DNA from 3 places in the Peribacillus sp. R9-11 genome. Region 3 is predicted to be linked to each of the others. Evidence: riboswitches for the same ligand, from Rfam matches in the RefSeq annotation. Region 3 holds a riboswitch; each other region holds the start of a gene.
The links. A riboswitch is a leader RNA that binds a small molecule or an ion and turns the genes downstream of it on or off. The one in region 3 is predicted to bind glycine.
Positions count from the first base shown of each region.

Region 1: linked by a shared signal. The riboswitch ahead of RE409_RS03035 (amino acid permease) and the one ahead of gcvT (glycine cleavage system aminomethyltransferase GcvT) in region 3 are both predicted to bind glycine.
Region 2: linked by a shared signal. The riboswitch ahead of RE409_RS14735 (amino acid permease) and the one ahead of gcvT (glycine cleavage system aminomethyltransferase GcvT) in region 3 are both predicted to bind glycine.

Region 1 is NZ_CP133763.1:631,571-642,656, reverse strand. Features, by position in the region: gene RE409_RS03045 (amino acid permease) at 578-1,966, opposite strand; gene RE409_RS03040 (ketopantoate reductase family protein) at 2,404-3,330, opposite strand; glycine riboswitch at 3,887-3,965, shown strand; gene RE409_RS03035 (amino acid permease) at 4,145-5,485, shown strand; gene RE409_RS03030 (DUF3311 domain-containing protein) at 5,674-5,874, shown strand; gene RE409_RS03025 (sodium:solute symporter family protein) at 5,871-7,337, shown strand; gene tnpB (IS200/IS605 family element RNA-guided endonuclease TnpB) at 7,814-9,019, opposite strand; gene RE409_RS03015 (MepB family protein) at 9,277-9,870, opposite strand; gene argH (argininosuccinate lyase) at 10,160-11,086, opposite strand, start outside.
Region 2 is NZ_CP133763.1:3,030,767-3,041,852, forward strand. Features, by position in the region: gene RE409_RS14735 (amino acid permease) at 194-1,582, opposite strand; glycine riboswitch at 2,011-2,113, opposite strand; glycine riboswitch at 2,654-2,756, opposite strand; gene speB (agmatinase) at 2,922-3,923, opposite strand; partial or broken gene RE409_RS14745 (aldehyde dehydrogenase family protein) at 4,124-5,596, opposite strand; gene RE409_RS14750 (iron-containing alcohol dehydrogenase) at 5,785-6,966, opposite strand; gene RE409_RS14755 (aldehyde dehydrogenase family protein) at 7,074-8,546, opposite strand; gene RE409_RS14760 (APC family permease) at 8,684-10,078, opposite strand; gene RE409_RS14765 (MerR family transcriptional regulator) at 10,230-11,033, shown strand; gene RE409_RS14770 (HNH endonuclease signature motif containing protein) at 11,060-11,086, shown strand, end outside.
Region 3 is NZ_CP133763.1:3,872,746-3,883,831, forward strand. Features, by position in the region: gene gcvPB (aminomethyl-transferring glycine dehydrogenase subunit GcvPB) at 1-316, opposite strand, end outside; gene gcvPA (aminomethyl-transferring glycine dehydrogenase subunit GcvPA) at 309-1,655, opposite strand; gene gcvT (glycine cleavage system aminomethyltransferase GcvT) at 1,674-2,780, opposite strand; glycine riboswitch at 3,021-3,108, opposite strand; gene RE409_RS18785 (DEAD/DEAH box helicase) at 3,479-5,167, shown strand; gene RE409_RS18790 (YqhG family protein) at 5,145-5,942, shown strand; gene RE409_RS18795 (YqzE family protein) at 6,034-6,234, opposite strand; gene comGG (competence type IV pilus minor pilin ComGG) at 6,466-6,852, opposite strand; gene comGF (competence type IV pilus minor pilin ComGF) at 6,845-7,324, opposite strand; gene RE409_RS18810 (hypothetical protein) at 7,272-7,610, opposite strand; gene comGD (competence type IV pilus minor pilin ComGD) at 7,597-8,034, opposite strand; gene comGC (competence type IV pilus major pilin ComGC) at 8,048-8,356, opposite strand; gene comGB (competence type IV pilus assembly protein ComGB) at 8,465-9,523, opposite strand; gene comGA (competence type IV pilus ATPase ComGA) at 9,483-10,568, opposite strand; gene RE409_RS18835 (Spx/MgsR family RNA polymerase-binding regulatory protein) at 10,691-11,053, opposite strand.

The DNA.
Region 1 (11,086 bases), 2.5 Mb from region 3:
TTTGAAAAAATTAGGTGGATTAAGCTCAAAAAACAAACATTCGATTTCTAGAACTATATGCTTCAACAATATAATCATTTCCCTTTAACATTATACTTAAAAATCTTTAATAGCTTATATGTGCAAAATAAACCGTTCCAAATTAATGGGTTTCCCGATTTTCTTTATTCCTTTTAAGGTTCGGGTTTATTGCAATAATATCAAAGCAACTTTGTTCGAAATAACCGATTTGCTAGAATCAACCATAACGGTGGGGAGGTTCCATGACCACAATGGGATATAAATCCCCCATATTTCTAAAATACCTTATCGGTTTTCAATTTCACTGGATTATTCCCCCTTTACTCCCAGTGTTCTTTTCTTCCGCAAAAAAAGTCATGCACAAGTTGGGGAAAAAGCCTGAGGGATGAAGACCTCTCTTTGCTTTGTCCACAATTTATGCACAACTTTAATTAGTATCTATTATATTTAAACTAACAGTGAAACACACTCAGCATAGCTAGAATGATGAACGTAGATTAATAGTATTTTAATGTTTCCTTGAACAAGATGATGTCCCTAAATCCTTACTTGCTTCTTAGCTGGAAATATCATCATCGGTCTTAGCCTCTAATGGTACTCGCTTCTCCATTTTTAAAATGTAATAACTTGCTACGACTATAGCTAGGAAAACGACCCCAACAATCAGGGAAATACGAGTACTAGGGTTAATCCACATACCAACCAGCACCATCAGTAAAAATGCAATTGTTGCATAGTTGCTGTAAGGGGCAAAAGGCATTTTGAACGGGTGGTTTTCCATTTCCGCAGCTCTTACCTTTCTGAATTTAAGCTCACTAATAAGTAAGACAAACCATGGAATCATTCCAGGTAGAACACTAGCACTGTAAACATAAAGGAATAGTTGTGGCGGTGCAAGGTAGTTCAAGACAACACCAATTGCTAAACCTAAAAGGACAGCAATCGTACAATAAGCTGGCACTCCATTTTTAGATACTTTCGCAAAGATTTTAGGAGCTTGACCGTTCATTGCTAGAGTGTAAAGCATACGACCTGCACTGAAAATCCCACTATTACATCCAGACATCGCCGCTGTGATTACGACAAAGTTAATAATACCTGCTGCTGCAGTAATACCTATTTTAGCAAAGGTTGAAACAAACGGACTACCGATGTCATCTAGTTGGTTCCAAGGAAAGACTGTCACGATGACAAAAATAGCGCCAATATAGAATATTAAAATACGCCAAATGATGCTTTGGATAGCTTTTGTTACAGTCTTCGTTGGATTTTTCGCTTCACCCGCAGTGATACCGATAAGTTCAACGCCCTGATAGGATGCTACAACAAGGGAAAGCGCAAAGAAGAACCCTGTCCAGCCCCCGGTGAAGAAGCCGCCATTTGCCCAAAGATTTGATAATCCAATTGCATCACCGCCATTTCCAAACCCGAAAAAGATAAGACCTAGTCCAGCAATAATCATCAGTACAATCGTTATAATTTTAATAAGCGCAAACCAAAATTCAAATTCCCCGAAAGATTTTACAGAAATGAGGTTTGCAGCCCCTAGGATAACCATGGCAATCACACCTGGTATCCATGCGGGTAAATCTGGGAACCAATACTTCATATACATTCCAACGGCAATTATCTCGGACATTCCGACGATTACCCACTGAAACCAATTACTCCATGCAGTCATATAACCTGCTAAAGGATGAATATAGTTACTCGCAAATGTTGCAAACGAACCCGTAGTAGGCTCTAAATAAAGCATTTCTCCCATAGAACGCATGATGAAAAATATAAAAAGACCAGCGATAGCATAAGCTAGCATTACAGATGGTCCAGTCCATTTAATCGTACTTGCTGATCCCATAAATAACCCAACACCAATGGTACCGCCCAAAGCGATCATCTGAATATGACGTGCCTCTAGCCCTCTCTTTAATTCTTTGTTTGACATGATTAATTCCTCCAGATGTAATATTAGCGACTATACTTCGTACAAGGTTATTAAAGTTTTTTTCTAGCCCCTAATTAACTCTCAATTTAGATCAAAACAACTGTTGATTCATTTTCCATACTTAGATTAGATTTAAAAAGTTCCAATTCTTTTTCATATCGCATAATTTATAATCTTATCTTATAATAATAAATATCCTGTAAAAAAACAAATGTATTTCTAGAGGAAACACTAACCAGTATAAAAAAATTCAATCACTAAAAGTGATATTAGATATATTAGTATTTTAAGAAATCAATAAAATAACATGACCCTAATAAGATAAAGTAGGGAATTTAACACAACCAAAGGAAACCCAGTCTTTAAAGACTGAGCTCAGTTCAAATGGCCTTGTTCTAGAGCAAGGTGAGGGAGTTATCATAGAAAAAAGTCAAACTTTAGTTGAAATTATATTGACTTTCGAGAAATTCAATTCGTTCATATAACTCTTTGTTTACAAGTGTAGGCACTCCGTATTTCTCACCTAATTTTAATACCGTACCTGCAAATAACTCAACCTCACTGTAACGTCGAGCTTCGATATCTTGAGCCATGGATGGCTTTCCTTCTGGGCTTAATGTATCCAATACACTTAACCAATAATCCAGATCTCTTTCCGTTAAATGAATTCCTTCTTTCTCTGACAGAACGATAACCTCTCTCATGGCAGAAATCATCATTTCTCTTGCATGACCCTTTCGTTGAATTTCACCATAATTACTTTTATAGACAGCAACAGTTTGATTAACACCAACATTCAGCATAAATTTCCCCCATTGCCGCTTATACATATCCGTATCTATCTCATATGGGACCTTCATTTTTTCAAAAAAATCTGCCACCTGCTGAACCTTTTCTGAAACCAATCCAGGTTCCCGTTCACCAAGGCAGAGTATGCCCATATGGTCGTATGTCAACTTATTTTCTTCTTTAACAGCATCCATACCTTGCGCAACACAATATAAGACTTTATCCTTTCCATACGCCTCACCAATAATCGCTTCACTTGTGATCCCATTCAAAGCAGAAATAATAATCGTCTGTTTTCCAATTTGATTCTTCACCGCTTCAATAGCATCTTCCAATCCACTAAATTTAACAGTAAAAATCATCAAATCTGCAGGCTCGCATATTTCTTCAGGCGTTACATAATGAAAGTCACAAAGCTCACCATTGCAATAAACCCCATCCTGGACATATCTCTTTATTCTAGCTGTATCCGCAATAATCCTCACATTCTTCTTCGGCATTTCCTTTGATAAATGATGTCCATATAAAATGCCCAGTGCTCCTAATCCAACAATTGATACTGTCTTTATCGCCATAGCATCTCTAATTCCCTTCACCTTTTTACCTAAATATTATCACACTATTCGGAAAACGATCGCGATTAAAATGCCAGTTTTATGGTATGAATTGTTTAGAAAAAAACCACCTAGAAAAGCTACAATATTGTGAAATACCAATAATGACACGAGGGGTTTGTAACATCCCTTACAGCTTCCTTTTGGTTCATATATATCACCAAAAGGAAAATTAAGGCTTAAACGAAGTCTACTTTTCTGAGGAACGATATCCACAAAATTTGTTGTTGTTTTTTGTATTGATTTTAAAGTGGACCCGTTAACTAACAGCTCCAGTCACTATGGCTTTTCCAATCACTACTTTTATAGAATGTTGATATACAGCAACTACATTACCGCTAACTTTCCAATTTCCATATTGACCTATAGAATAAACAATGATAGAATTCCAATATTATATTGACGTTATTTAAGTATAATGACAAATGACCGAAGGAAGATTCAATTCTTCTACAAACGGACATTTATTACAACCGCATACTAGCAAGCGTTGAATGCTATGGATCACACTATAGCAGGAGCAGCTTCTGGAGAGACTGTACATAGTACAGCGCCGAAGGATTCACAATCTCAGGCAAAAGGACAGAAGAGTAACGAATGATGAATTGTTATTCTTAAACCTGACGAGATTGGTAGTATCCAATCTCTTTTTTTATTGTCCAAAATCCAAGATATTGCCATTCAATATCATAAGCGAGGTGAAAACAACGAGCTACACGGAATGTGGAATCACGCTCCACACGACTAAGATCATAAACAACGGGAGATGCTCAAATTGGCTAAACAGGAATTGAAAAGAGATTTAAAAAATCGCCATGTACAATTAATTGCAATAGGAGGAACAATTGGTACCGGTTTATTTCTTGGATCCGGTAAAGCCATCCAATTGGCAGGCCCCTCCATTATCTTTTCCTATCTTATTATAGGGATTGCCTTATTTTTTGTTATGAGGGCTTTAGGGGAATTACTTTTATCCAACGCCGGTTATACGTCATTCACCGAATTCGCTACCGAATATATCGGGCCGTGGGCTGGATTCGTGACCGGATGGACCTATTGGTTCTGTTGGATCATGACAGCCATGGCCGATATCATCGCGGTTGGTGTCTATATGCAATATTGGTTCAATATCCCTCAATGGATACCAGCTCTTGCATGCCTGGTCATTCTGTTAGGATTGAATCTATTGACGGTTAAATTGTTTGGAGAACTTGAATTCTGGTTCGCGCTCATTAAAGTCATCACGATTGTTGCCTTAATTATTGTAGGCATCATCCTGTTAGTCATTGGCTTCAAAACCAATACTGGCACCGTTTCACTCACCAACCTTTGGAGCCACGGAGGCATGTTTCCGAACGGCGTATCCGGCTTCCTGCTATCTTTACAATTGGTTGTCTTCTCCTTTGTAGGGGTCGAATTAATTGGTGTTTCTGCAGCAGAAACAGCTAACCCGAAAAAAAATATACCATCAGCCATCAATAAAATCCCGGTCCGAATTTTACTTTTCTATGTAGGTGCCATACTCGTCATTCTATGCGTCAATCCTTGGACACGGCTGGATGCATCAAGCAGTCCATTCGTAGAAGTCTTTACACTAATCGGCATTCCAATCGCTGCAGGGATTATCAATTTTGTTGTCCTGACATCCGCTGCATCTGCCGGCAACAGCGGTTTATTTTCAACAAGCCGTATGCTTTATACATTAAGCAATAATAACGATGCTCCTGCAAAATTAGCAAAATTAAATAAACATGCTGTTCCAAGTAATGCCTTGGTTACATCGGCAATCGTCGTCTCCCTAGGGGCATTGCTAAGCAAAATGATACCTGAACAGGCCTTTACAATAGTAACTACAATCAGTGCCATCTGTTTTATTTGGGTTTGGAGCATCATCTTGATTTCACATATCAAATATACGAAAAAACGTCCGGACTTGAGAGCCCATTCTACATTCAAAGCTCCTTTTACACCCTTTATCAATTACGTTATTTTAGGATTATTTCTGTTCATCCTAATCGTTATGCTATTCGCTGAAGCTACACGACTTTCACTGTTAATGACGCCAATCTGGTTCATTCTTCTACTCGTACTCTATAACTATCAGAAAAAAAAGTAGCTATTTTTCATGGTCGCAGGAATTAAAAGGAAGGGACACTCCCTTCCTTTTTTTCAATTTATTTTGCTAACACAGAGAAGTGCTACTAAAATATATACTGCAGCCACAGTAAATTTTATATTAAAATAGTGTAAGGTACTGTAAGTCGATATGAATGACTTTTCACTTAGAATGGAGGGGTTTGATTAATGAAGATTATATATATACTTACTCTAGTTCCTTTTATAGGCATATTAGGATTTCTTCCGTTTGTTAACAGAATAGAACCTTATGTATTAGGGATGCCTTTTAATATGTTTTGGATGGCTATGTGGGTGGTCCTTACATCCGTTATTTTGGGCATCATGTATAAGTTGGACCCCAGAAATCGGGAAGGTGACCAGGAATGAATATTTCCCTCTTAATTATTTTAGGATTTTTACTTTTATCAATCTTTTTAGGTATTCGATCTTCAAAAGGAAAAGACATGAATTTGGAACAATGGACGGTTGGAGGCCGTGGTTTTGGTGCTATATTCGTCTTTCTATTGATGGCTGGAGAAATTTATACGACGTTTTCCTTCCTTGGCGGCAGCGGCTGGGCTTATGGTAAGGGTGCACCCGCTTTATACGTCCTTATTTACATTACTTTGTCTTATGTATTGTCATATTGGCTTCTTCCGGAAATATGGAAATATGCCAAAGAAAATAGTCTAATGTCTCAATCTGATTTCTTTGTAAGCAAGTATAAGAGCCCAAGCTTAGGAATTCTGGCAGCACTTGTCGGTGTGGTATCTATGATTCCAGTGATTGTCGTGCAACTTAAAGGATTAGGGATTATTGTTTCAGAAGCATCTTATGGAGCAATTTCAATGTCTACCGCGGTCTGGATGGGAGCAATCAGCCTTACCATTTATGTTATGATTTCTGGAATACACGGCTCAGTTTGGACAGCAGTCATTAAAGATATCATGATGATCGTGATTATAGGATTCTTAGGAATTTATCTTCCTATTCATTACTTTGGTGGTTTTCAACCGATGTTTGAGGCCGTAAATGCAGCCAAGCCTGGTTTTCTAAAGCTTCCTGAACAGGGGCTTAGTGTTTCATGGTTTATCTCCACGGTAATATTGCTTGTATTTGGTTTTTACATGTGGCCCCAAGTTTTCAGCGCTGTCTATTCGGCGCGTAGCGGGAAAGTATTTCGTAAAAATGCTATAATCAGTCCGTTATATACGCTCATGTTGTTATTTGTCTTTTTTGTAGGATTTACTGCTATATTGAAAGTGCCTGGACTCGTTGGGGCAGATGCAGACCTCTCATTGCTGCGCCTTTCTATCGAGACCTTTGATCCATGGTTTATAGGCATAATCGGCGGAGCTGGAATGCTGACCGCATTAGTACCAGGATCCATGCTTTTAATGAGTGTGGCTACACTGCTCGCGAAAAACGTCTATAAGGAATTTGCACCTACAGTACCCGATCGGAACGTTGTAAGATTAGCAAAGTTCCTCGTTCCTGTTATTGCATTAATAGCAGTCTACTTTACCTTAAACGGCGGCGAAACGATGTCAGCATTAATTCTCATGGGATACAGTCTTATCACACAATTATTTCCGTCTCTTCTCTTTAGCCTGAAAAAAACTAATCCTATCAACAAATTTGGAGCAATCGCCGGGATCATCTGCGGATTGGCCATCGTAACCTACATTACGCTTAGTCATTCAACCATAGGTACCATGTTTCCATCCTTACCACAGGCAGCGAAAGATTTGAATGTTGGAATCATTGCCTTGGCGGTCAATTTCTTTGTTATGATTACTGTAAGTCTCGCTTTTAGAAAGCTCTCGGTTCAGTTAGATCCCGCAAAATAATCTAAATCTCTTAAAGATATATGAAGTACTTCTTTGACTGTGGTTTTTGGGGATTAAAAGTGCACCGTAAATTATATAATCGAAAGGCTCAGTCAAAAGACTGAGCCTTTATCATGTTATGTATCCCATACCCCATAAAGGATACACACTTCTTTTTCTCCCTCTAAAACAAAAAAATTCGCACGAAAAATTCCATTGATTTTTCTCTTAATACATGAGTAATGAAAGACAGCAAGAGCCTTGGCAATCAGCAGATAAAATGTTTTTCAAAAGATCATACTGATGAAAGGTACAAGATGTAATTTACGGGTCAGTCAGCTGTACACTTCTTTCAGATTCAAGAAATCAAAATCCCTGAAAAATAAAACTCCAGGAATTCGTGTAAGTATACGTTGAACTACCCACCACTTATCGACCTTACGGTCTGATTGAAGTGGGGGATTCCTAAGAACATTAGCCTATCGGCCAATTTTTAATTAGGCTACTCCCGTAGTTCCTACGGTTAGAAGCCTTATGGCTTCATTCATTAGATTGAGTCCTGCGTTAATATCTCGATCGTGGTGAGTAGAACAAAAAGGACAATCCCATTCACGAAGATTCAGATGTTTAACGTCTTTATTTTGGTAACCGCAGCTAGAACACAATTGGCTAGAAGCAAACGTTTTAGATACGGTCACGATTTGTTTAGCATACCATTTTGCTTTGTATTCCAACATTTTTTTGAATTGGTACCAAGATACTTCACTAATAGCTTTAGCTAGTTTGTGATTTTTCATCATACTCGACACTTGCAAGTCTTCCATTCCAATAACATCGTGGTTTTTGATGATTTCGGTAGAAACTTTATGTAAGTAATCCATTCGGGCATTTGAAATTTTTTCGTGTAGAATAGCCACTTTTCGTTTTTGTTTTTGATAGTTTTTTGCTTCAGCCAATGGTTTATTTTGATTCAAGGCTATTTCTTGTCGCCTTGAAAGAATCCGTTGTGCTTTGGCCAATTTCTTTTCGACCGTCCGGAAGAATTTTGGGTTTTGATAGATCGTACCATCTGAAAGAATAGCAAAATTCTTCAAACCAACATCTACACCGCACGAACGATTCGTTTTAGGAAGTACTTGTACATTGGTTTCCGCTAAAACGGAAATGAAATATTTACCCGAAGGGTTCCGCCTGATTGTGGCATTGATGATTCGCCCTTCGACTTCGCGGCTTTTAGCAAAACGAACTAGACCGAGTTTTGGTAATTTGATTTTGTTTCCAATTATTCCGATATTTCCATTCGTATGTTTAGTCGTGTAGGACTGGATAGGATTCTTTTTCGATTTGAAGCGTGGTGACTTGTTTTGCTTTTTATAATATCGACTATAGGAATCTGCTAAATTTTCCACCGATTTCTGTAAGGCAATACTGTCTACTTCTTTCAGGAAAGAATACTCTTTCTTTAAAGCTGGAAGTTCTTTGATTGTTGCGTATTTATTCAGAAAAGAACCTTTCCATTCATTAGAGGGTAATTGGCCGTTCTGCTTCATTTCTTCACAGATATACCAGTAGGCATCTTTCTCCTTTTGTTTGCCTAAAAAGAAGTTATAGACAAAACGGGAGCAGCCGATCGTTTTATTGATTAGAACTAGTTGTTCTTTAGTTGGATAGATTCGAAATTTATAAGCTTTGTTTACGACCATTGGTTTCACCCCCTTATAGTTATTATTAATCATCGAACGTATGTTTGTCAAAAGATTACTTTGGCTTATGCCAACCGGCCATTCATCTCCCCTTTATCGTAGGGCTCTCGCCCTTCACACGCTTGAAGAGGGAGTCTTCTGGCGGGAAATGATAAAAAGATTCTTTTATTCATGCCTATGTTTAACGATACTGATAATAATTCATCAAATGCTAACAACTCTTTTGTACCATATTTCTAAATTCATAGAGATCATAATTATATTTCTAATTGACTTGCCTGATCTGGACTGTAGAGCATCTGAACACGAGCACAGTCTATTGGTTTATTTATAGGTATCTCTATGAAATATTTCAGCTGCCATATCTGAGTCTTTTGTGCCTGACGGCTAGTAGGCTTGTCCCAAGGTGGGTAAACGCGTATTGCTCGTTTACCACCTTTACCTTTATTAGATATTATATTCTGATCACATAAAACAGCTTTTGGAAATACAAACTGACCAAAGTTATTACCTTTGCGAGTACTAATAACAAACAAATCAGCTGGATCTGATATGTCATATGGTTGAATCGCTCCATCCCCAATTCTCTCCCACAAAGTCACAAATTGTCCAACCTTTGTAGGTGTGATTTTAGCCACACGAAATCTAATGGAAAGGGTATTCAACTTGAATATATAGGCTCCATATTCAGCGTTTTGTGCTTCTATTAGTGGTTTTGAGAACTCAAACCTGCATGGACTAAAGACAAGTTCCTTAGTTGCAAGAAGGTCACTATGAATTGTTTCAGAGGAAGCCCAGGAATTTTGACCGCTGAGATCAGCTTCTAATATGTCTCGATTTTTCTCATCCATCTGTTCTAATCCTCCATTTTAAAGCTTTCTAGTCATTTTACTTTATTCTCTTACAAAGCCATTCGATACACCTCACTCTCGTTCTTTTCTTTTATTTTAGAACATTTGTTCTACATATTCAATTATCAACAGCATTATTTATCAGATCCCTAGCCCTGTAAATAGTTAGATGACATTTAAATAAAATGGAATGAACCTAAAAAAACCCAGGCAACTTCCTCCCGGGTCTTTAATCATTATGCTGACTTTTCCACTTGTTCTGCTTACGGGACTTTCCAAAGCTGCAACCTCAATATTCTACTAAAGCTTTCCTTCTATCATTCAAATCCTTAACAATTTCCTTATATTCCTGCACCTGTTGTTCTAGTTTTTGTTTTCTATTCACAATCATCCTCGAAACTTCTTTCGGGCTAGGCCCACCTTGAATGCTTCTAATCTCCACAAAATATTCGGGAGAGATGATTTTTTTCCATTCGTCTTCTCCTATATTCACTGAAACGAATTCATTAATAATCTTGTTAATGTCTTGTGTGTCCCAGTCATATAACTCTTTCCCTTCACTTATCGACCGTTTTGCAATATGACTAGCTATGGAATGAGCTTTCCTAAATGATATCTCGTAATCTCTTGATAGAGTATCTGCTAATTCAGTAACCGTGATACTAGATTTTGCGGCCATTTTTTTTGTATGTTCTTCATTTACTTTCAAGGTTGATATGACTGCATACATTAGTTTCATGACACGGCCTGCATTCGAAAATGCTCGATATAAATGCGGCTGTAAATCATCTTCCGTATCGACGATATCACCAAATGGAGTATTGTGGATCATATTCATTGCAGCAAGCGCATCACCATACGCACTGCTGGCAATTGATCGGGAATGTTCAATTGATACTGGATTTCTTTTTTGCGGCATGATACTGCTTACTTGAACATAAGGATCTGCCACATAAAATGTACCAAACTCCCTTGTCACATGCTGCAAAAAATCTTGAATCCATCTTCCAGTATTGACCATGCACGTCATAATTGCAGTTGCAGTTTCTAATAAATAATCGGCCCCGCCAATCGAGTCATAGGAATTTTCAACAACCGCCTCAAAGCCAAGCAATTCAGCGGTACGATTCCGGCTGATTGGAAAACCAGTTGTGGTTAATGCGGCCGCTCCCAGAGGGGATAGGTTCACCGTTTCATAGGCTGCCCATAACCGTCC
Region 2 (11,086 bases), 840 kb from region 3:
AGAATAATTGGTGGAAATAAGAATGTCAAGATTTTCTTGTAAGCGTTAACATTATTTTTTTGAAAATTCTTACTTTATGAATGTCACATTATGGTCGTCCAGATTACTCACGGCTGCTTTTATCATCGTTTTTTTGCAAGTTGACTATTTTGGTAAAGTTAATAGTAGGTCACTGACTTTTGTCCGTTGCCTCTTAATTTTCCGCTACCTCTCCCTGATTCGACTGATCAGCATGATTTGCCTTCGTTTTCTGCATCTTATAAATCGCAATCAGCGAAATAAACCAAACAGGGGTTACGAACAAGGCAACACGAGTATCTTCCGAAAGTGCAAGCACAACAAGTACGAACGCTAGGAAAGTAAGGATCAAGTAATTAGAAACTGGATAAAGTGGTAATTTAAATTTGTTCATTTTCGCTAGATCTGGCCTTGTTTTGCGGTATTTCAAATGACTGATGACAGTAATTCCCCAAATAAAGATGAAACATACTGTAGAAATACTTGTAATTAACGTAAATACTCCTTCTGGCATTAAATAGTTCAACACAACGGAAGTTAGAATGACGACAGTTGAAAAGGCCAATGCATTGGAAGGTACTTTACGGGCATTAAGTTTTGCAAATGGCACAGGTGCATTTTTATCTTTGGCAAGTGAGTATATCATCCGGCTTGTACTGAAGATTGCGCTGTTACATGCCGAAGCAGCCGATGTTAGGACGACAAAATTGACGATACCAGCAGCTGCAGCGATACCAACAGCCACGAATACTTGGACGAATGGGCTTTCCGATGGGATGATTGCGTTCCACGGATAAACACTCATAATGACAATAAGTGCGCCAATGTAGAAAATTATAATCCGAATAGGAATATTATTGATTGCTTTTGGGATAACTTTCTCTGGATCTTCTGTTTCACCTGCTGTAAGTCCTACAAGTTCAATACCAACAAACGCAAACACTACCATCTGGAATGAGAGGATAAATCCATTTATTCCATTTGGGAACATACCTTCGTGGCTCCATAGATTCGTGAAACTGGCTGCGCCTGAATCTGTGGAAAAGCCTTTAATAATCATGAAAATACCGATAACAATTAGTGCTAGAATAGCGATAACTTTAATTAATGCGAACCAGAATTCCATTTCGCCAAAAAGTTTTACGGTTGCTAGATTCATAAATAGCAAAATGACAAGCGCAATTAAACCTGGCATCCACTGTGGTACGGAGGGAAACCAATACTGGGTATAAAGACCAACTGCTGTTAAGTCGGCCATTGCAATTGAAATCCAGCAAAACCAGTAGGTCCAGCCAGTAACAAATGCTGCCATATTACCTAAATAGTCTCTTACAAAGTCAACAAAAGAATGATAGTTCAAATTAGATAAGAGTAGTTCTCCAAGAGCGCGCATGATTAAAAAACAAATGACGCCTGTTATCAAGTAAGCAAATAAAATTGATGGTCCTGCTAAATGAATAGATTTTCCTGCCCCAAGAAATAATCCCGTTCCGATTGCCCCACCAATAGCGATGAGTTGTACATGTCTGTTTTTTAGGCCTCTCTCCAACTTTTGTTCCTGCATATGATTTCCCACTCCCTAATTTCCAGATAATTGAATAATAATATTCCGATAAAATTTTGACATATTATTATTCAATCCAACAAAGAAAACGCTTACAATTTTAATATAATAATACACTCAATATGTTGCTGATAAATATTCTGGTTCTGGTGCAAACCTCGAAATAATCTACCAAGCTTTTGAAAAGATAAAGGTATTGCGTTCAACCAATTGCAGATACTCTCTAAGGTAAAAGTTGTAGTCAGGAAAATTGAAAAGAAAGACTCATTCTTTAATAAATTTCATAGCACAATCCTCCTTTTTTCGTTTGTTCTATCTTTCCCCAGCATAAAAAGGGCAGAGGAAAGATAGGTGTTCTCCTATCATTCCTCTGTCCTTTTACCTGAGAGTTTAACTCCTTTGGTGGCTCATGGCTCTCTCCAGAGACGCGTCCTATTGTGGTCCTTTTACCTGAGAGATTGATACCCAATTTTTTTGGGAATTGCCCCTTCGGTGCTAAACAATGCGTTTAGTCTCTCCCACAATTATCATCCGCTGATATAAAATTGCATTAACAGTTGTATAATAAATGGTTCTAATGGAAATTTCAATTAATATCTGAAAAAACTTTATTTTCAGAATTTTAAATATAGAGAAGAGGTTTCTGACAGTTCATAAATTATATGCCCCTAGTACCCCAAGTGAATTGTGAATTGAATAGGAGTAGATTGCTTTTTACAGTCGATAAACACCGTTCATAATAGTGTACTTTTACAAACTACTTATACCTTTCAAATATACACTACAGAGGATGCTTTCTAGATAAAAGCATCCTCTGTTTACGTAATCATTATTATTGGAAATCATAAAGAAAAACCTCCAATTCAATACCGAAGTTATCTTTAATGTGCTTAATAGTTTTAGTCACTTAACTTCCCTTGTTTTGGTGTACAATTCAAACCAGAACAAAAACATTTAAAGTGATAACGTTGGCAACATTCCCTTCTCTGTCCTTTTAACTGAGAGTTTAACTCTATGCTAAAAAGAGTCTTCCTCTTTGGTGGCGTTTTATAAACGCGCTCTCCAGAGTTGCGTCCCATTGTGGTTCTTATACCTGAGAGATTTGTTCCAAGGTTTTTTTTTGGAACTTGCTCCTTCGGTGGCTGTCTACATTGCACTCTCCCACAATCGTCAACAGCTATACGTTTTTTGAAATACTCTAAATATTCTAAATAGATAATTATTTACATAAGTGTTTTTTATGATTTCGCCTCTATTTTTATACATATTCAGGAAACTAAGAAAAGATAAAACGGAGGAAAATCACTTTATATCAGCAAACGCTTTCAAATTTAACAGACTAATGCTTCTTTATGAAGTTCTGCTCTTGATGATCGCTGATTGCATCCTGGTTTCTCTCTTTTTCTTTTAAAACATAACTAAGCAAGTCTAATGAGAGGCGCGCTGCCACTTGTCCAGTTATTCCCGTATGATCGTAAGGAGTAGCAACTTCTACCATATCAAAACCGATTACTTCTCCTCTTTTTGCAATTCCATGGAGTAATTCGTTGACTTCATCATAAAGCAGGCCTCCAGGAGAAGGTGTGCCTGTCGCAGGGGCGATCGATGGGTCGAGGCCATCAATGTCCATGGTAATATAATATTTTTCACCTGCTGGAATAAGTTCCAAAACCTGTTCAAATCCCATCTTTCTCATTTGGCGGGGAGACAAGATGACACTTCCGTATTCTCTGGCAGCATCGACATCTTCTTTTTTACTGCTGCTGATTCCACGAATGCCCAATTGGAAAATCTTTTGAACATGATTCATTTCAGATAAGCGGCGGATGCAGCTTCCATGTCCAACCCGCATTCCTGAACGGTGATCTGCCCAGTCTAAATGCGCATCAATCTGGATCACATGAAATGGCCCGAGTTCACCCAAGCCCTTTCCTACTGGAATTGTAATGGAATGATCTCCACCTAAAACAACCGGCATTGCACCTTTTGAAACGATTTTTCGAATGGCTTCTTCCGTATTATCATGGGATTGCATCATATCCCCATGTACTATGTCTACATCGCCGCAATCAACAACTTTCCATTTCGGGCCAAGATACATGATATCATTTTCAATATCATAGGCTCCATCTAACCCGAAACTATATAATGTAGAGCCTTCACGAATTCCTCTTGGACCCATTCTTGCGCCTGACTTCCATTGTGTTCCCATATCATTTGGAACTCCAATGACAGCTACATCTGCATCTAGCTGGTCTAGATCCGGACATACGGGATATTTCCCGAAAGTACAGATTCCGGTAAAAGGTAAATTAAGATGTTGTTTTTCATTATTCGACATGTACTTTGCCTCCCACTTGTATTACGTTCTCGTTAATATATATGCAAGCTTTATGCCAACCTATAAAACTAGGCAAAACGGAATTGTGTAGTCAATTTTTAAAATATTGGTGAATTCAAAAAAGTGCATCCTCTATTATTAGTCAAAAATTTCTTTGATGTAAGCATTACTCACTCTCTTTTATCTCTACTTCTCCATTTTTAATGATCAAACCACTTGGTTGGCTCCACTTCTAAATTAATATTGATTTGTTTTACCTCACTAAACTCATCTAAACCATAAGTTCCTAACCCCCGACCAATCCCGCTCTGCTTGTAGCCTCCCCACGGTGCTTCATTGTAGGCTAGATTGTAGGCATTAATCCATGTAATTCCGGCTCTTATTTTCTTAATCACTCTTAATGCCTTCGCACCGTCTTGGGAAAATACACCTGCTGCGAGGCCGTATGGAGTATCATTGGCAAGCTGGATGGCTTCCGCTTCATCTTTAAACTTTTGTACAGTCAGTACTGGCCCAAATATTTCTTCCTGAACAATTCTCATGTCCGGTTTGGTATCAACAAATATTGTCGGCTCAACAAAATAGCCCTTTTCAAGTCCATTGCTTGTGATACGCTTGCCGCCGCAGGCTAATGTAGCCCCTTCTTCTATGCCATGTTGAATATATTGGAGTACCTCATTCATATGTGCTTCACTGACAAGGGCACCCATTTCTGTAGATGGTTGATCACCAGGGCCGACCCGGATCTTTTTCGCTTTCTCTATCAGTCTATCGATAAACTTGTCGTGAATGCTCTCTTCAAGCAGCAAACGCGATCCTGCATTACAAACTTGGCCGGCGTTGACAAAAATTCCATATAAAGCATAATCCACGGCCGTATCAAAGTCTGCGTCGGCAAAAACGATGTTAGGTGACTTGCCGCCTAATTCGAGTGCAATGTTTTTAATATTTCCAGCTGCTTTTTGCATGACGTTTCTTCCTGTTGACGTGCTGCCAGTAAACGAAACCATATCAACTTTATCGCTTTCCGCTAGTTCATTTCCTACTGTTCCCCCACCACCCATAACTAGGTTTGCAACACCATCTGGTATGCCAACTTCTTTGATAATCTCGAACAAATTAGTGGTGGTAACCGGAGTTATCCCGGCTGGTTTAAACACGACCGTATTTCCTGCAGCAAGGGCAGGGGCTATTTTCCAAGCTCCCGTCAGTAAAGGGAAATTCCACGGAGCGATCAGTCCACATACCCCTACCGGCTCTCAAACAACCATAGCCTGTACAGGACCAGAAACAGGATACGTTTGGCCGTCAGGTTTAGTGACTAAGCCGGCATAATAACGAAAACAATCCGCTGCGTCAGCAATGTCAAACTCTGACTCTTTAAGAGGTTTTCCGGTATTGGCTGTTTCAAGTTGGCTAAGCTCAGATACATGTTCTTCAATTTTCTCTGCTATTTTAAATAAATAGGAAGCCCGTTCCGAAGCCGGTAAGTCCGACCAAATCCCGGAATCAAATGCGGTTCGTGCCGCATCAATGGCCATCCGGGCATCTTCTGCATTTCCGTTAGGAGCCTCTGCAATGATCTTGCCGTTTGCCGGATTTACAATATTTTTCTTCTGTTTACTTAAAGAATCCATCCACTCACCGTTTATAAACATTTTCAACTTATGCAATTAGAAAAACCTCCAGTTCGTTATTCTTACTTTATAGCAATCTCATATCCATAAATAGCTAATTATGTACCCGCAGCAAGTGGGCATACGCATGTTTTCTGTAAACCATGGCGGCCGCCCAATTAAAACTCCCATTAAGCCGACCGCCGATTCAAAAATTCTAGATCAACATTAATCTAGTTAAATTTTTAAATTAATGTTGTGTTTTTCGCCTCATAAGTCTTTTGAAATAATTCCAAATAATCTGCAGGTGTCACTTTTCGTGAATTAGTCTGTGTACACAAATGAACGGATGCTCCTTCAGCAAGGAATGGGAAATCTTCAGGATTGATATTATTTAAATCTCGGAAATCAGGAATGCCAATTTTACGTGCAAGCTCTTTTAACAATACAACACCTTCATAGGCAGTTTCCTCTATTGTTTTACCTTCTTTATTTGCTCCAAGCTTTTCAGCTACAATTGAATGCTTTTCAGGGTTTGAAGGAATATTAAATTCAAACACATGTGGAAGAAAGATGGAATTCGCTACCCCATGTGGAGTATCATAAAGACCTCCAAGTGGTTCAGCCATAGCATGTACAGCACCAAGATCCGCGTGATTAAATGCCATACCTGCAATTAAACTGGCTACAAGCATATTTTTCCTTGCTTCTAAGTTGTTCCCATTTTCTACAGCTAACGGAAGGTACTTAGCAATTAATTCAATTGCATAAAGACTGAGAGCATTTGAAATCGGTTCAGCAATATTGCTGGTATAAGCCTCTATAGCGTGTGTAAGTGCATCCATTCCGGTAGCAGCAGTAATAGATTTAGGCAGAGTTAGAGTTAATTCAGGATCCAAAATTGCTAGTTTGGGAGCCAGTCTAATGTCAAGTATAGCCTCTTTCTGTTTTGTAACTGTATCTGTAATGACAGAACCTGTTGTAACCTCACTTCCAGTACCTGAAGTAGTAGGAATACAAATAAGTGGAGTGATTTCTCTCTCTAGTAAATTAAAACCGTAACGATCTCTAAGCTCTCCTCCATGGGTTAAAAGTGTACCAATTGCTTTTGCTGTATCCATCGAACTTCCGCCGCCAAGACCTATCAAAAGATCTATTTCCTCGTCTTTAAATTGTTGATAGGCTCTATGGCAATCTACATCTTTTGGATTAGGAGTAATTTCATCAAAAACAATATAATTGACACCTTCTTGGTCTAACGAATCGGTAACCTTTTGTAAAATTCCAGTTTGCGCCAGTCCTTTATCGGTAATTAGAAGTGCCTTTTTTCCTCCTAGCTCTTTTGCTCTTTTCCCAATATTTTTAACTTTTCCGTTCCCAAACTCTATAGAAGTAGGAAGATTGAAATTAAAATCCCAGATCATCATTAATGTCCCCTTTCAATTTTTCAAACAGTGTAATAGTACAGTGACTCACTCTCTTTTACTCTTTTACTCTTTTACTCTTTTACTCTTTTATATCTACTTATCCATTTTTAATGATCAAACCACTTGGTTGGCTCCACTTCTAAATTAATGTTAATTTGTTTTACCTCACTAAACTCATCTAAACCAAAAGTTCCTAATCCACGGCCAATTCCGCTCTGTTTGTAGCCTCCCCACGGTGCTTCATTGTAGGCTAGATTATAAGCATTAATCCACGTAATTCCTGCTCTTATTTTCTTAGTCACTCTTAAAGCCTTCGCGCCGTCTTGTGAAAATACACCTGCTGCGAGGCCGTATGGAGTATCATTGGCAAGTTGGATGGCTTCCGCTTCATCTTTAAATTTTTGCACGGTAAGTACTGGCCCGAATATTTCTTCCTGAACAATTCTCATGTCCGGTTTGGTATCAACAAATATCGTCGGCTCAACAAAATAGCCCATTTCAAGTCCATTGCTTGTGATACGCTTGCCGCCGCAGGCTAATGTCGCCCCTTCTTCTATGCCAAGTTGAATATATTGGAGTACCTTATTCATATGCGCTTCACTGACAAGGGCACCCATTTGTGTAGACGGTTGATTACCAGGGCCGACCCGGATTTTTTTCGCTTTCTCTATCAGTCTATCGATAAACTTGTCGTGAATGCTCTCTTCCAGCAGCAAACGCGATCCTGCATTACAAATTTGGCCGGCGTTTACAAAAATTCCATATAAAGCATAATCCACGGCCGTCTCAAAGTCTGCGTCGGCAAAAACGATGTTAGGTGACTTGCCGCCTAATTCGAGTGCAATGTTTTTAATATTTCCAGCTGCTGCTTTCATGATGCTTCTGCCTGTCGATGTACTGCCAGTGAACGAAACCATATCAACTTTATCGCTTTCCGCTAGTTCATTTCCTACTGTTGCACCACCACCCATAACTAGATTTGCAACGCCATCTGGTATGCCAACCTCTTCGATAATCTCAAATAATTTAGTAGTCGTAATCGGAGTGACCTCGGATGTTTTAAATACAATCGTATTTCCTGCAGCAAGGGCAGGGGCTATTTTCCAAGCTCCAGTCAGTAAAGGGAAATTCCACGGAGCGATCAGTCCACATACCCCTACCGGCTCTCGAACAACCATGGCCTGTACAGGACCGGAAACAGGATACGTTTGGCCGTCCGGTTTAGTGACTAAGCCGGCATAATAACGAAAACAATCCGCTGCATCCGCAATGTCAAACTCTGCCTCTTTTAGAGGTTTTCCGGTATTGGCTGTTTCAAGTTGGCTAAGCTCAGAAGCATGTTCTTCAATTTTCTCTGCTATTTTAAATAAATAGGAAGCCCGTTCCGAAGCCGGTAAGTCCGACCAAATCCCGGAATCAAATGCGGTTCGTGCCGCATCAATGGCCATCCTGGCATCTTCTGCATTTCCGTTGGGAGCCTCCGCAATGATCTTGCCGTTTGCGGGGTTAACAACATTACTCGTTTGTTTACTCAAAGAATCCATCCACTCACCGTTTATAAACTTTTTCAGCTTCAACAATTTGAAAAAACCTCCTGTTCGTTATTCTTACTTTAACAATCCCGCTTTAAAAATAGGTAACGCTTTCATTTTTCCTTATTTTCAAAATATTCACACCTCCTTTAGTTACATATACTTACTTCAGTGTAAAAAACGGATTAAAAGTCTTCTACCTTTTGGGAAAGAATTTTTTCATTCATATCTTCTACCTCTTGAGGAATGATCTCCTCATCAAAATGAAACTCAGGAAGAGGCTTGCGGAAAAAATTTGTCATATAAAGAAGATATGCTAAGCCACATATCACCCAAATGCCTCCAAGAATCAATGCCTCTATTTCTAAATGTGACCATAACCACATAGTAAATACTGCGCCAATGAACGGTAAAAATAAATACCTTATGCAATCGTTAAAAGATCGTTTCTGATTTTTTATAAAATAATGGGCGATGACAGATAGATTAACAGATGTAAAAGCAATGAGCCCTCCAAAATTGATAAACTTGATGACTTGCTCCAGAGTTAACACGACGCCTAGTAAAGAAATTATTCCTATCACGATAATTCCGTGTGACGGTGTTTTAAATTTGGGATGAATATAACCAAATAGATTTTCAGGCAATACTGAATCCCGGCCCATTGCATATAACACACGTGATGCGCTTGTAATTGAAGCAACTCCTGAAGAAAAGTTACCAATAATTACCGCAGTAATAAATAATGATTTAAATACGTTTCCTCCAACAAGTATAGCGATTTCCATGGCTGCTGAATCAGTGTTTTCAAATGAAAAACCCGGATAGACCAATTGTGCTAAGTAGGAAGAGCCAATATACAAAACCCCTATTAATAGCAACATTATGATAATAGCTCTTGGGATGGTTTTTTCAGGATTGATTGTTTCCTCTGACAAGGTAGTAAGTGAGTCAAAACCAAGGAAACTAAAACAAAGAATTGAAGAGCCTGCTAAGATTACTGACAAGGGAACCTCTGAATTGAATAATGGTTTACTCGAGAAAAGAGTTCCTGTCCCAACTCCATCTAATAAATTTTTGACGGTTAATATCCAGAAAAAACAAACGAAAATGATTTGAGCAATAACGAAAATTTTACTTGCGGGTGCTGATGTCTTTACCCCTAGTATGCTTGGTACAACTATGATAGTAGTTAAAAGAATAATCCACACATAATGTGGAATCCCTGGAAACACTGCACTTAAAAAGACAGTGGACATCAAACACGTCACCATAGGTGTTATAATATAATCAAGCATAATTGTCCAACCTACAAGAAACCCAACTTCAGAATTAATAGACTTTTGAGTAAATGTATAAGCTGAACCTGAGATAGGATATGCTTTTGCCATCTTTCCGTAGCTGAGCGCTGTAAACAGTATCGCTAGAAATGCAATAATGTACGCACCCGTAATTACACCATGTGAGGTTACGGTAGCTATTCCATAGGTATTAAAAAATACCATGGGGTTATTCCAAGCAATCCCTAAAAAAACAACCTGTGACAAAGTAAGTGTTCTAGCAAGTTTCTTCCGTTTCATAATCAGCTCCCTCACATTTATAAAGAATACTCAGAAGATTTAAATTATTGTGTATTTTGATTATAAAGGTTGTTGTAACACAAAGGTCAACACCTGTATTATTTTTTTTAAGGGGGCGATTATACTGAAAGAAAAATTAACAATTGGTGAGATGGCAAAGTTACGAGGGATGACTACGGAGACTTTGCGCCATTATGATCGGATTAACTTATTCAAGCCGCAATATATCGATTCACATTCGGGATACCGCTACTATTCTATTTTCCAGTACGAGGTTTTAGGAACCATCAAAGAATTACGACAACTTGGAATGAGTACGGACGAAATAAAGGATTATTTCAATGAACGCAATTTTAGTAAGTCTTTGGACATTCTTAAAGCAAAGCACGCAGATCTTGTTTCAAAGCTGAACGAATTAACTGACTTGGAGGAAAATATCCAGGAAAAAATTGTATATTTGGATCACGTAGCAAGAGAAACGGAACTTCAAACGGTTATGTTTCGTGAATTAGGACGCAGGAAGTTAATTACATTGAATGAAAAAATCAATAATAATTTGGAACTCTGTTATGGTGTTATAAGGCTAGAAAATATGCTTGCTGAGAAGACACCGATTCTGGCCAGTAACAGACTAGGCATTCTCATCCAGGAAGCGGATCTTAGAACTAAACGTTTTGAAGAACCATCAGTCATTTTCGTTGTGGCAAAAAGTAAAGAAAAAATACCAAAACAGTACCAACGGATCGTTCCGGCTGGGTTATTTGCGTGTATCCGATATAACGGAGAATTACTATGGAACCGAAGCGAAAGCTTGAGTAAAATATTTGATTATCTTGATGAAGGTGGTTATCAAATTACCGGCGATGCGCTGCAAATTATGCATGTTGATATTACGATCACAGATAAACCAAACGAGATTACCTTTGAAATTCAAGTTCCCGTTCAAAAGATCTGACCTATTTGCGCAGGACAAATGTTTATTTGTATGGTTTAGACGAAAGATCTACC
Region 3 (11,086 bases):
CTTGATATGGATGGATATGGGCGAAACCGTTAAAACGCGCCACATTTTCATTTATCTTCGGGTTATACTTCATCGTACAAGAACCGAGTGGATAAAAGCCCGAATCCACCCCGTGATTCCGTTTGGAAAGAGCTGTATAATGACGCATGATATCTAATTCCGATACTTCTGGAAGCTCAGCCTCTTCTTGACGGATGTATTCGGCAGGAAAAATCTCTTCAAGTGAAATTTCTTCAACATCCATTTCCGGTAGACTGTACCCTATTCGACCGGACGTACTGATTTCAAAAATGAGTGATTGATCTTGATTATTCATGTTGATCCCCCAATTCCTGCGCAAGTGCATCAATTTCTTCTTTTGTTCTAAGTTCTGTTACAGCCACAAGCATATGGTCTTTCAGCTGTGGATAAACAGTCCCTAAGTCGAAGCCGCCGATAATTTCTTTTTCAAAAAGACTTTGATTAATTTCTTGGTAAGATGCCGGCAGTTTAATGACAAATTCATTAAACGATGGTCCCTCAAACACCACTTCTATTCCTTTTTCCTTTATAGCTTTTTTCGCATAATAGGCTTTTTGAATATTATTCACTGCCATTTCTTTGACACCCTTTTTCCCAAGTGCGGTCATCGCAACAGAAGCTGCCAAAGCATTTAACGCCTGATTGGAACAAATATTGGATGTGGCCTTGTCACGACGAATGTGTTGCTCACGAGCTTGAAGCGTCAGCACAAATCCCCGTTTACCATCTTCATCCACTGTTTGCCCGACGAGACGGCCTGGCACTTTACGAACAAGTTTGTTCGTGACCGCAAAGTATCCGCAATGCGGTCCGCCAAAAGCTGCTGGAATACCGAATGGCTGAGCATCGCCTGTTACGATATCAGCACCAAGGGCACCTGGAGGGGTCAATGCACCTAGTGCAAGCGGGTTACTCGAAACGATAAACATGGATTTCACATCATGAATGATTTCTTCCATTTCTTTCAACGGTTCAATACGTCCAAAGAAGTTTGGATATTGCACAATGACTCCCGCAATATCGTCTTTCGCCAATTCCTTTAAGGCAGCTAGATCTGTCACACCATCTTTAAATGGAATTTCAATGACTTCCACTCGCTGACCTTTCGCATACGTCTTAACGACTTCTCTTGATTCAGGATGTACTGCCGCTGAAATTAGAATTTTCTTACGTCGTGTATGACCGGATGCAAGCATCGCTGCTTCCGCTAATGCCGTCCCTCCGTCATACATGGAGGAGTTGGCTACATCCATGCCTGTCATTTCACAAATCATCGTTTGATATTCAAAAATGGCCTGAAGCTCCCCCTGTGAAATTTCTGGCTGATAAGGGGTGTAGGCTGTATAAAACTCCGAGCGGGAAAGAACATGATCAACGATGACCGGTGAATAATGGTCATACACGCCCGCACCAAGAAAGGAAGCATAGTTTTTAAGATCAGCATTCTTAGAAGCAAGTTTTGATAATTCTTTCATTAAGGCTGGCTCTGATTTAGCTGGTTTAATGTCATATTCGCCTTGAAAGCGGACACTTTCAGGAATATCGTTGAAAAGGTTCTCAACAGAAGGGACCCCTATTACCTCCAGCATTTGTTGTTTATCCTGCTCTGTCATGGGTAAGTAACGATGTTTCATCTTAATGACCATTCCTCTCTATTTACGTGGTTTTTTATAAAAAGGTGTTTGTATAATAACAGCTTTCAATCGTTTTGAACGAATTTCCACTTCGACTTCAGAATTCATCACCGAAAAGTCTTTATCGATAAGTACCAATCCTACATTTTTCTTCAATGTTGGTGATTGAGTGCCAGTCGTAACTTCACCAATGACTTTATCCCCACTGTATACCTTATAGCCATGACGAGGAATGCCGCGGTCAATCATTTCAATTCCGACAAGCTTACGTTGTGCCCCTTTTTCCTTTTGTTCAGTAAGAACGGCTTTCCCGAAAAAGTCGGCTTCCTTATCCACTTTAACCGCAAAACCAATCCCGGCTTCAATTGGGGTAATATCCGGTGAAAGCTCCTGTCCATAAAGCGGAAGTTTAGCTTCAAAGCGGAGTGTGTCACGTGCCCCTAAACCTATCGGCTGTATCCCTTCTTCTTTTCCTGCATCTAGAATAGCTCTCCAAAGGGCCGGGCCATTTTCACTGTTGCTATATATTTCAAAACCATCTTCACCCGTATATCCTGTACGTGAAACCATCGTGGAAAGCCCATTTATCAGGACATTTTCCTTGAATTTAAAAAAGCCAATTTCACTCAAAAGTGTATCATTAGATAGTTTTTGTAATATTTTCTCTGCCAAAGGTCCCTGCAGTGCCAACTGTGTATAATCGCTTGATACATCCGAAAGTTGGACATCCTCTGAACAATTAGCTTGTAGCCAGTTAAAATCTTTTTCTGTATTGGCGGCATTGACCACGAGCAGATAGTCGTCTTCTGCCTTTTTATAAATGATAAGATCGTCAACAGTACCGCCGTTTTCATAACACATAGCCGTATAAATTGCTCCGCCCTGTTTTAGCTTTGATACATCATTGGTCATCATTTTTTGTAAAAAGGCAAGACTCCCTGGGCCCTTCACATCAACCTCACCCATATGGGAAACATCAAATAAGCCAGCTTTTGTACGAACTGCTTCATGTTCGTCCTTGATACCCGAAAATTGGACAGGAAGTTCCCAGCCGCCAAAATCGATCGTTTTTCCTCCGTATTCACGATAAACCTCAAATAGTGGTGTTCTTTTTAAATTGGTCAAAAAATGACCCCCCTTAGATTTTTTAGATTTACTTTGCTCACTTTTCTAAAAGCTTCTTTCCATTTTGTCAGATCTTCTTATACTTCTCAGCCTGATTCATAATGTGGAAAAAAGGGCACAAAAAAGGACAGAGAAAGCCCTAAAGAGCTTTTTCTCTGTCCTGAAACCTGAAAGTTTACCTATATAATAGGTTTTCCCCTTTGGTGGCCGTCCTGCAACGAGCGGCGCTCTCCAGAGTTGCGTCCAATAAGAGTTCTTTTGCCTGAGAGATTCACTGCTAAGTTTGCTCCTTCGGCGCTACATTCGTAGTCTCTCCCCTTATCTTCACCCGCATATAAATGTGTCTCCACCAATTAGGAAAGTAATTAATCCTACTGATAGTTAGTAAAACCTCTGTGCATTTACAAAATGCTTTCTCTACCAACTCTCCTTAAAACTTCAGAACTTAATGAATGATCTCTAGTCTGTTAATCTGGGATAAAGTAAGAGGCGGTTGCCCATACTATGAAAAACATGAACTACATTCATCTTTTAAGCGTTTTGGGAAATTGGAATTTTCTAAATATACTTACATCCTACCTTAAGAAACTTTTCTCTGCAATATCTTTTACAGAGAAATATTTTTCTTACTTCACATATAAAATGTTCGGGTTTCAACCTTAAATAAGAAAATTATGATTTTAGAAGGAGTAGTTTCAATGAAAATTAATATATCCTTCAGTTCTGATTGGAATGACGAGTTTCTACAAAAGATGGAAAATGACGGTCCATGGGGTAATTGGGAGCTTTATAAATTGGCTGTTCAAATGGAAGAAAACCTCATTATTCCTGATTTTGAAGGTTTACAGGCACCCAAGCATCTTCCACAGCTCACCCCGCTTCCCCACCAATTGGAAGCGGCAAAGCAGGTAGTTGAAAAGATGAATGGAAAAGCCATTTTAGCTGATGAAGTAGGTCTCGGGAAAACAATCGAAGCTGGCTTGATTCTAAAAGAATATATGATCCGTGGTCTTGTTAAAAAAGTATTAATTCTTGTCCCCGCTTCACTTGTAAGTCAATGGGCTTTTGAATTGAATACCAAGTTTCATATTCCGGCTGTTGTTCAAAGAAAAAGCTATGTGTGGGAATCATGCGATGTTGTTATATCATCCATTGATACAGCGAAACGAGCTCCCCATCGAGATATCATTTTTAATCAGCAATATGACTTTATCATTATTGATGAGGCTCATAAACTTAAAAATAATAAAACGAAGAACTATGAATTTGTCCAAAATCTGAAAAAGAAATTTTGTTTATTGCTGACAGCTACGCCAATTCAAAATAAAGTCGAAGAAATTTTCCATCTTGTTTCGTTATTGAAACCGGGACACTTGGGAAATGCAACACTCTTTTCTGAGAAATATAAAGGCAAAGGCCGAAATGTTATTGAGGATGAGCACCTAAAGGAACTCGTCAACACTGTTATGATTCGGAACCGACGGGCTGATACTGGAATTGAATGGACAAAAAGGCAGGTGGAAACAATCATCATTGAATTTTCTCCAACTGAACAAGCCTTGTACGACGCTGTTTCCAAATTTAAGCCTATTTCAGATGGATCGAAGGGAAGTTCTTTTTCAGCACTCACCCTCCAAAGAGAAGCATGCAGCAGCAGAGAAGCCGTTTTTTATACATTGAAAAACATGAAAGCCAAATATGAACAGCCTTCCCCTGACTTTTTAGCAAAGCTAGATGAGCTGTTTGAGAAGGTAAATGAAACAGAACAAAACTCCAAGGCTGAAAAAGCTTTAGAACTCATCAAGAAAATTGATGACAAAGTGATTATCTTTACCGAATACAGAGCCACTCAGCTATATTTACAATGGTATTTACAACAGAATGGAATTTCCTCAGTTCCCTTCCGCGGCGGCTTTAAGCGTGGAAAAAAAGACTGGATGAGAGAATTATTCCAAAAGCAGATTCAAGTTTTAATTGCTACCGAAGCCGGTGGGGAAGGAATAAACCTTCAATTTTGCCACCACTTGATTAATTTTGACCTGCCATGGAATCCAATGAGACTTGAACAAAGAATTGGACGGATTCACCGACTTGGCCAGGAAGAAGATGTCATGATATATAACTTTGCAACGAAAAATACAGTTGAAGAACATATTTTGAAATTATTATATGAAAAAATCCATTTGTTTGAAAAAGTAATTGGTGAATTGGATGATATTTTAACGAAGCTGGATATTACCAACATCGAAGAATATTTAATTGACGTGGTCGGCGAGTCCCGAACTGAGGGTGAAATGAAAATCAAGATGGATAATTTTTCATCGATGATTCAATTCGCTCAAACTATGAAGGAAGGTGAGATTCATGCAGCAACAGGAAATTCATGATTTTTTAATAACTTTCTTTGAAGCTAATGATTGTGAAGTACTAGAGAATGCCCCATCCCATATCACTGTTCAACTGACGATTGAAATGGATAAAGAGTTAATGAACCGTCCCTTTTATTGGCATTATCTTGAAAAAACGGGCGGGATTCCAAACCCAGCCCAGATTACTTTCATTACTAATCCTGATCAGGCTCCACCCAATATGAAAGGAGAACGAATTCACTTTGGTTCGCCCCGTCTCCATCAAATTATCGAATCAACAAAAAGGCTGGCTGGATATACTAGACTTTTCGAGGATACACTCCCCTCAAATGGTCGCCATAATCCATTGTTCCCCTGGCTTACACTAAATGTTAAAATATCTTATCAATGTGATCGAAAAAAAGATACCTTTATGTCTGTTGGATTGAATTTAATCTCCGGGGAGATCATGGAAGGATTTCACAATCGTGTTTTACCGGTTAAAGTCACCCCAAAGATACCGGATTACTCCTTCACCCTCTCACCATTAATCATGCCAAAGAGTGGGTTAGCAAGACTTGATACATATATCCGAACCAGCTTCGAGAACGATGACCATTCTTGGGCGGAAGAAGCCATGGAGCGCTGGCAGAATGACTTAAATTTATTGGAGCATTTTTATAAGGATATGGATGAAAAAAGCGAAAGTTATTTCACTGAAAAACAGGCATTACAGGCCCAATATGAGCCAAATATCCTAATATCAATCATCAATGGCGGTTTATTTTACTTATCAGATAGAGCGTTAGGATAAATGGATCTATTTTTTCAGAAATGATTTCTCTACTACAACCGCCTAGCTAGGTTTTTCCTGACTAAACAAAAAAAAACAGATGTCCAAAAGCTTAGGACATCTGTTTTCTTTTTTTGATTTTTTTTCTTACAAACATCGACAAAGCGAAAGGGACAATACCAAACCAGTGGGACACACCAGTATTTTTATCCTCGTTCCGATGACGACGTTTTTCTTTCCGTTCTTTCTTGGTCAAATTAAAATATTCGACAAGCTGCTGTGTAAGATATTTGATATAAGCGTTAGTAGACATACAATATCACCCTAAATAAAGTATGCCCTGCTTATGCTTCTTTTATTCTTTCTAGTTTACCCGAGATGGTTACTATTTGGGCCTGCTTGTTGTATCGATGGTAAGTTCTCCACTTCCATTTAGGGGAAGCCTGACATTAGTCTAATCATTCCGTTCGATACCCCATTCACAGTCAGCCAAAAACGTTTTCATCCTTCCTGAATCCGCACCATCAGGTTGCCTTCATACGTGTTATACGGACTGTTTTTCTATCCATTCTACAACTCTACCTAACTCTTTGTCATATTGAATAATGATTCTACCAACTCGGTTATCTTTAGTCGAGGAAGCAAATTCAATAAAGGCATAACGGGCATCTTGTTTCGTTAATATATAATGGACATCACCATTGGGATATGAGATATCCCCCTGAAGGTTCTTCGGTATATCTTCACCCCATCCAGCTGTTACCTCATTAACGGCTAGATGCACTAAATGATCGGCCACAAGCGTTTCTTCCACTTCTTTATAAAATTTTTTATCGATGACAAATTGATCGATCATTAATATCGTGAACATGATAAAAACACTCGCTACAATCATGACCATCGGGAAAACGACCCCTTTTTGATTATTCATCAACTTTCGTCTCACTTTTAAAGAAAGGATGAAACCTGCGAATAACAGTATTCCCTGCTTTATCCGTTATATTTAACACAATGACGTTACCATCCTTCTCAACCTTAAATTTTGAAATGTTCTGCAGGATGACCTCATGACCTTTTCCATTCACTCGCCTGCGGAGCTTATCTTCATATTGTTCAATAAAAGATAACTGGTCACCTGAAAGTAAATATAATTTATTTTCTATTACATCCTGACTTTTAGCACCCCTGACCTCCTGTTGCATTTGCATCGTAAAGATCTCCCACTCTTTAGGATGCAATTTGTCTTTTGATTCCAACTGTGTGTGAATAATTGAAAAAAGTTGTAAGATGAAAATAGAGGTGGTCATTAATATCATTAAAGAAAAAAGCATTTCAATTATTGTAAAGCCATCATTTTTTCGCAGCATCACAAATGGATTCTGATTTACCCACTTCATTTTCATATCGTACACATCCTTCAATCATACCTGGGAAATCCTTCTGTTCCTTCCATGTTAGTTCATACAATCTTTTCTGATAATGGATTTCCTGGTCGACAGCATTTACCTCCCCATCCATGAAGGCAGTCAATCTTTCATATAACAAATAGTGGGCTTCTGTCCTTAAGACAACATTTTTCCGATTGGTCATTATCTCCTCAAGTATCGGCAGAATCGAAATGACCAAGACTATACAAATCGAAAAAGCGGCTATCATTTCTAAGTAGACGTAACCTCTACTGTTTCTCAATCCTAAACCTCCCTTTACCGATATTAAGGATTAACTTGTACTTCCCTTTTGTCGTATCAATCATCATCGTCCCTGCTTTTGAAGCATTTCCATACTGATTAAAATGAAACGTAAGTCCTAATGTTCCACTTAAGAACTGTATATCCTTTGGTATGCTTCTCTCAAGCACAACCCCCTCCTTATAGGATGTTACCGTGTAAATCCTATTCGTATTATCCATATGAAGGTAAATCAGACTTTCATGGCTGATGGCATACTGCTGCGCATAGAAAATGTCCTCTTTCAATTGAGAAATGAAAATCTTATTTTCCATTCCTTTAATAAAGCTTGGATATAAATTTAGACCGATGCCACTTAGCAGTACAAAAATAACGAGGACGATGAGGGTTTCTGACAGGGTATAACCTCCACAGGAAGGCCGCACAATCAATTTGCTGCTATTCAATTACCGTAACCTTTCCCTTGTTATCCAGACTAATACCATCCCCATTCGGACATGATTTTTGTTTAAGATACCCTTGACTTTCCATTTCATCAATACTAGCAGGAAGTTTGCCATTATCTATTTCATAGGCTTGCACCTGTGCTTGAGCCATCTTAACAAACGCTTCACAACCTTTAGAGTGAATCGTCGATTGATGCTTTGTTATATTTGGGATTGTAATAATCAATAGAATGGAAATTACGAGTAAAACAATAAGCATTTCAATTAATGTAAAACCTCTTTCATTCAACACTTTCTTCATATCATTCTGCTTCTAAATAAATGAAAATAGATTAGAAATTTCACACACCTATCCTATTCCCAAAATTATTTCAGCGCAGATTCACCTCCAGAATTTATTAAGAATATTCTATATCCCCTCGAGCAGAGAAAACATTGGCAGTAAGACCGCTAAATAAATGGAAACAATCAGCAGACCAATCAATGAAAACATAAGAGGCTGAATGATTTTCAAAATTGAATTCATTCTTTCTTCAATTTTCTCTAGCAAAAAACGACTGTAATGAAGTAACTCTGAATCAAGCCTGCCGTACTTTTGACCATTTGCGGCTATTAATGGTAAATTTCTATCAAAGTAAGGCAGCTCCTGAAAAATCATTTCTAGCGATCTGCCTTCAATTAAATCATCTTTAATAATTGAGCAAAGTTTCTGGTAAAAAGGCTGCTGCTGATTTATGGAGAATAATTTGATGCTTTCGTTAATGGAAAGCCCTCCAAAGAGTAAGCCACTGAATTGGCTTGCAAAAAAATACGTTTCATATAACTTAATGAATGTGCCTGCGAGAGGAATGTTTAATAATATTCTTCGCTGCCTTAAGGGGCATAACTTGTTAAACCAAAATTGTTTGAGTAAAAAAAAGAAAAGGAGCAATGCGAGCAAGATGAAGGGGATGACAGGGAGGATAACTGAAGAGGCTACCAGTAATTTCAGGATGATATTCTGTTCAACATCCATCGTAATAAAGATTGTCTGGAATTTTGGAAGGAGGACACTCTGCAGGATATAAAACACGATGTTCACAAAAAAGAATAAGAAAATTGGATACACCATCAACTTTTTCACTTTATCCAAATCTTCCGTCCTCTTCTTCCAGTATCTACCTCCTTCTATCAACGCCCTATTGAGGTCGCCGCATTGTTCTCCATAAAATATATAACTTACAAGTTGTGGATGAAAATTAAGATGGGTTAACACTTGATGCAGCGGATGCCCGTTCCTTAAATCCTGAATAGCCTGAGTAAAATCCTCAGCTTTCTTCTTTGATTCCTGAAACTCCAGAAAATGTATCGCCTCGGCTAAGGGATAGCCATGACTTAATAATTCCCCCAGCTTCGAGATAAAGACCGCTTGTTCTTTTATCCTCCATTTACTTTTTGCCTTCATCGTATACCAGCCGTTCAAATTCATGTGAATCCACATAGCCCATTGCCACCGCTTTTCCTATCTCATCCTTTAATTGGCGGTAGGAGACCGTCCCCTTCCCTTTTTCCTCTTTCGTCATCTTCAATACTTCTGCCAAGCTTTTTCCATATAGCAGTTCATACACACTTGCCCTTTTATTACGAGCAATCATTTGGCAAGCAGATGTACAAACCTCTTTACATTGCAGACATGTTAGTTCAACTAGCCGCTGAGCGGTCACACCAATCAAGCTCTGTTCTATCTCAAGCAAGCTGATTCCAAATTCGAGCAACCTAGAGATAGCTCCTTGTGCATCCCTTGTATGCATGGTCGTGAGGATTAAATGACCCGTTAATGCAGCACGAACTGCAATTTTTGCTGTTTCAGAATCCCTGATTTCCCCGACCATAATCACGTCAGGATCATGCCTAAGCACAGCTTTTAGACCAACAGAGTACGTAATACCTGCCTTTTCATTAATTTGAACTTGTAGGACCTTTTCTGACACATTTTCAATGGGATCTTCAAGGGTAATGATGTTCCGGTTGATCATCTCTTTTGAATGATGAAGCAAGGAGTATAATGTCGTGGTTTTCCCACTACCAGTCGGACCGGTAAATATGAGCATGCCATGGGAATGTTTCAGAAGGGCAACCAGTTTTTGAACGGTGTTTGGAAATAGGGATAATTGTTCTAAAGGAAGGATATTCTGCTGGGGAATCAAGCGGATGACCAAACTTTCGAGATGTGCAGTTGGTAATGTGGAAAGGCGAAGTCCAACCACTTTTTTTGATAAATTGACGGTAATTGAACCACTCTGAGGTCTTCTTTTCTCACCTATATCCATAGCGGCAAGGAACTTTAAATGGGAGATCAGTCGTTCCGTTTCAAAGAATGACAATGTTTCCTGAGGAACGAGTTTGTTGTCAATCCTGAATTGAATGAGAGGGCCCTCTCTGCGTGGTAAAACGTGAATATCCGATGCCGATAATTGAATGGCACGGGAAAGGATTTTTTCAGCTTTCTTTTCAATCGATATCAAATCTTTCATCACCTCCTAAGTATCTTGTAGTAGTGTTTCGACATTGCACGACAAATTCCTCCTTATAAAATAAAAAAATCCCCGAAAAAAGATTCGAGAATAAACCATATGCTCATTTTCAAATTTTGCTTTTATAAAACCAAATTTCTTAACGCATCTTCATTATGTCCAACCACAAGCTTTTCTCCATAAATGAGGATGGGTCTTCTTAATAATTTAGGTTCTTTTGTTAATAATTGGATGACATCAGAAAGTAGCATTTCGTCAATATTAACATGTAAGCATTTATAGGCTTCACTCCTTGTTGCTAAAACCTCATCAAGTCCTTCCGTTGTCAATTCAAGGATTCTTTTTAATTCTCCTTCTGTTGGAGTTTCTTTGAATAAATGACGTTCATCAAAGGATACTTGATTGGTTTTTAACCATTTTTTTGTTTTTCGGCAAGATGTACAGCTTGGGTATGAAAAGAAAGTTAAACGTTTTAACCGTCCCATTCTTAACACTCTCCGTTCACATTTTGTTTTTTA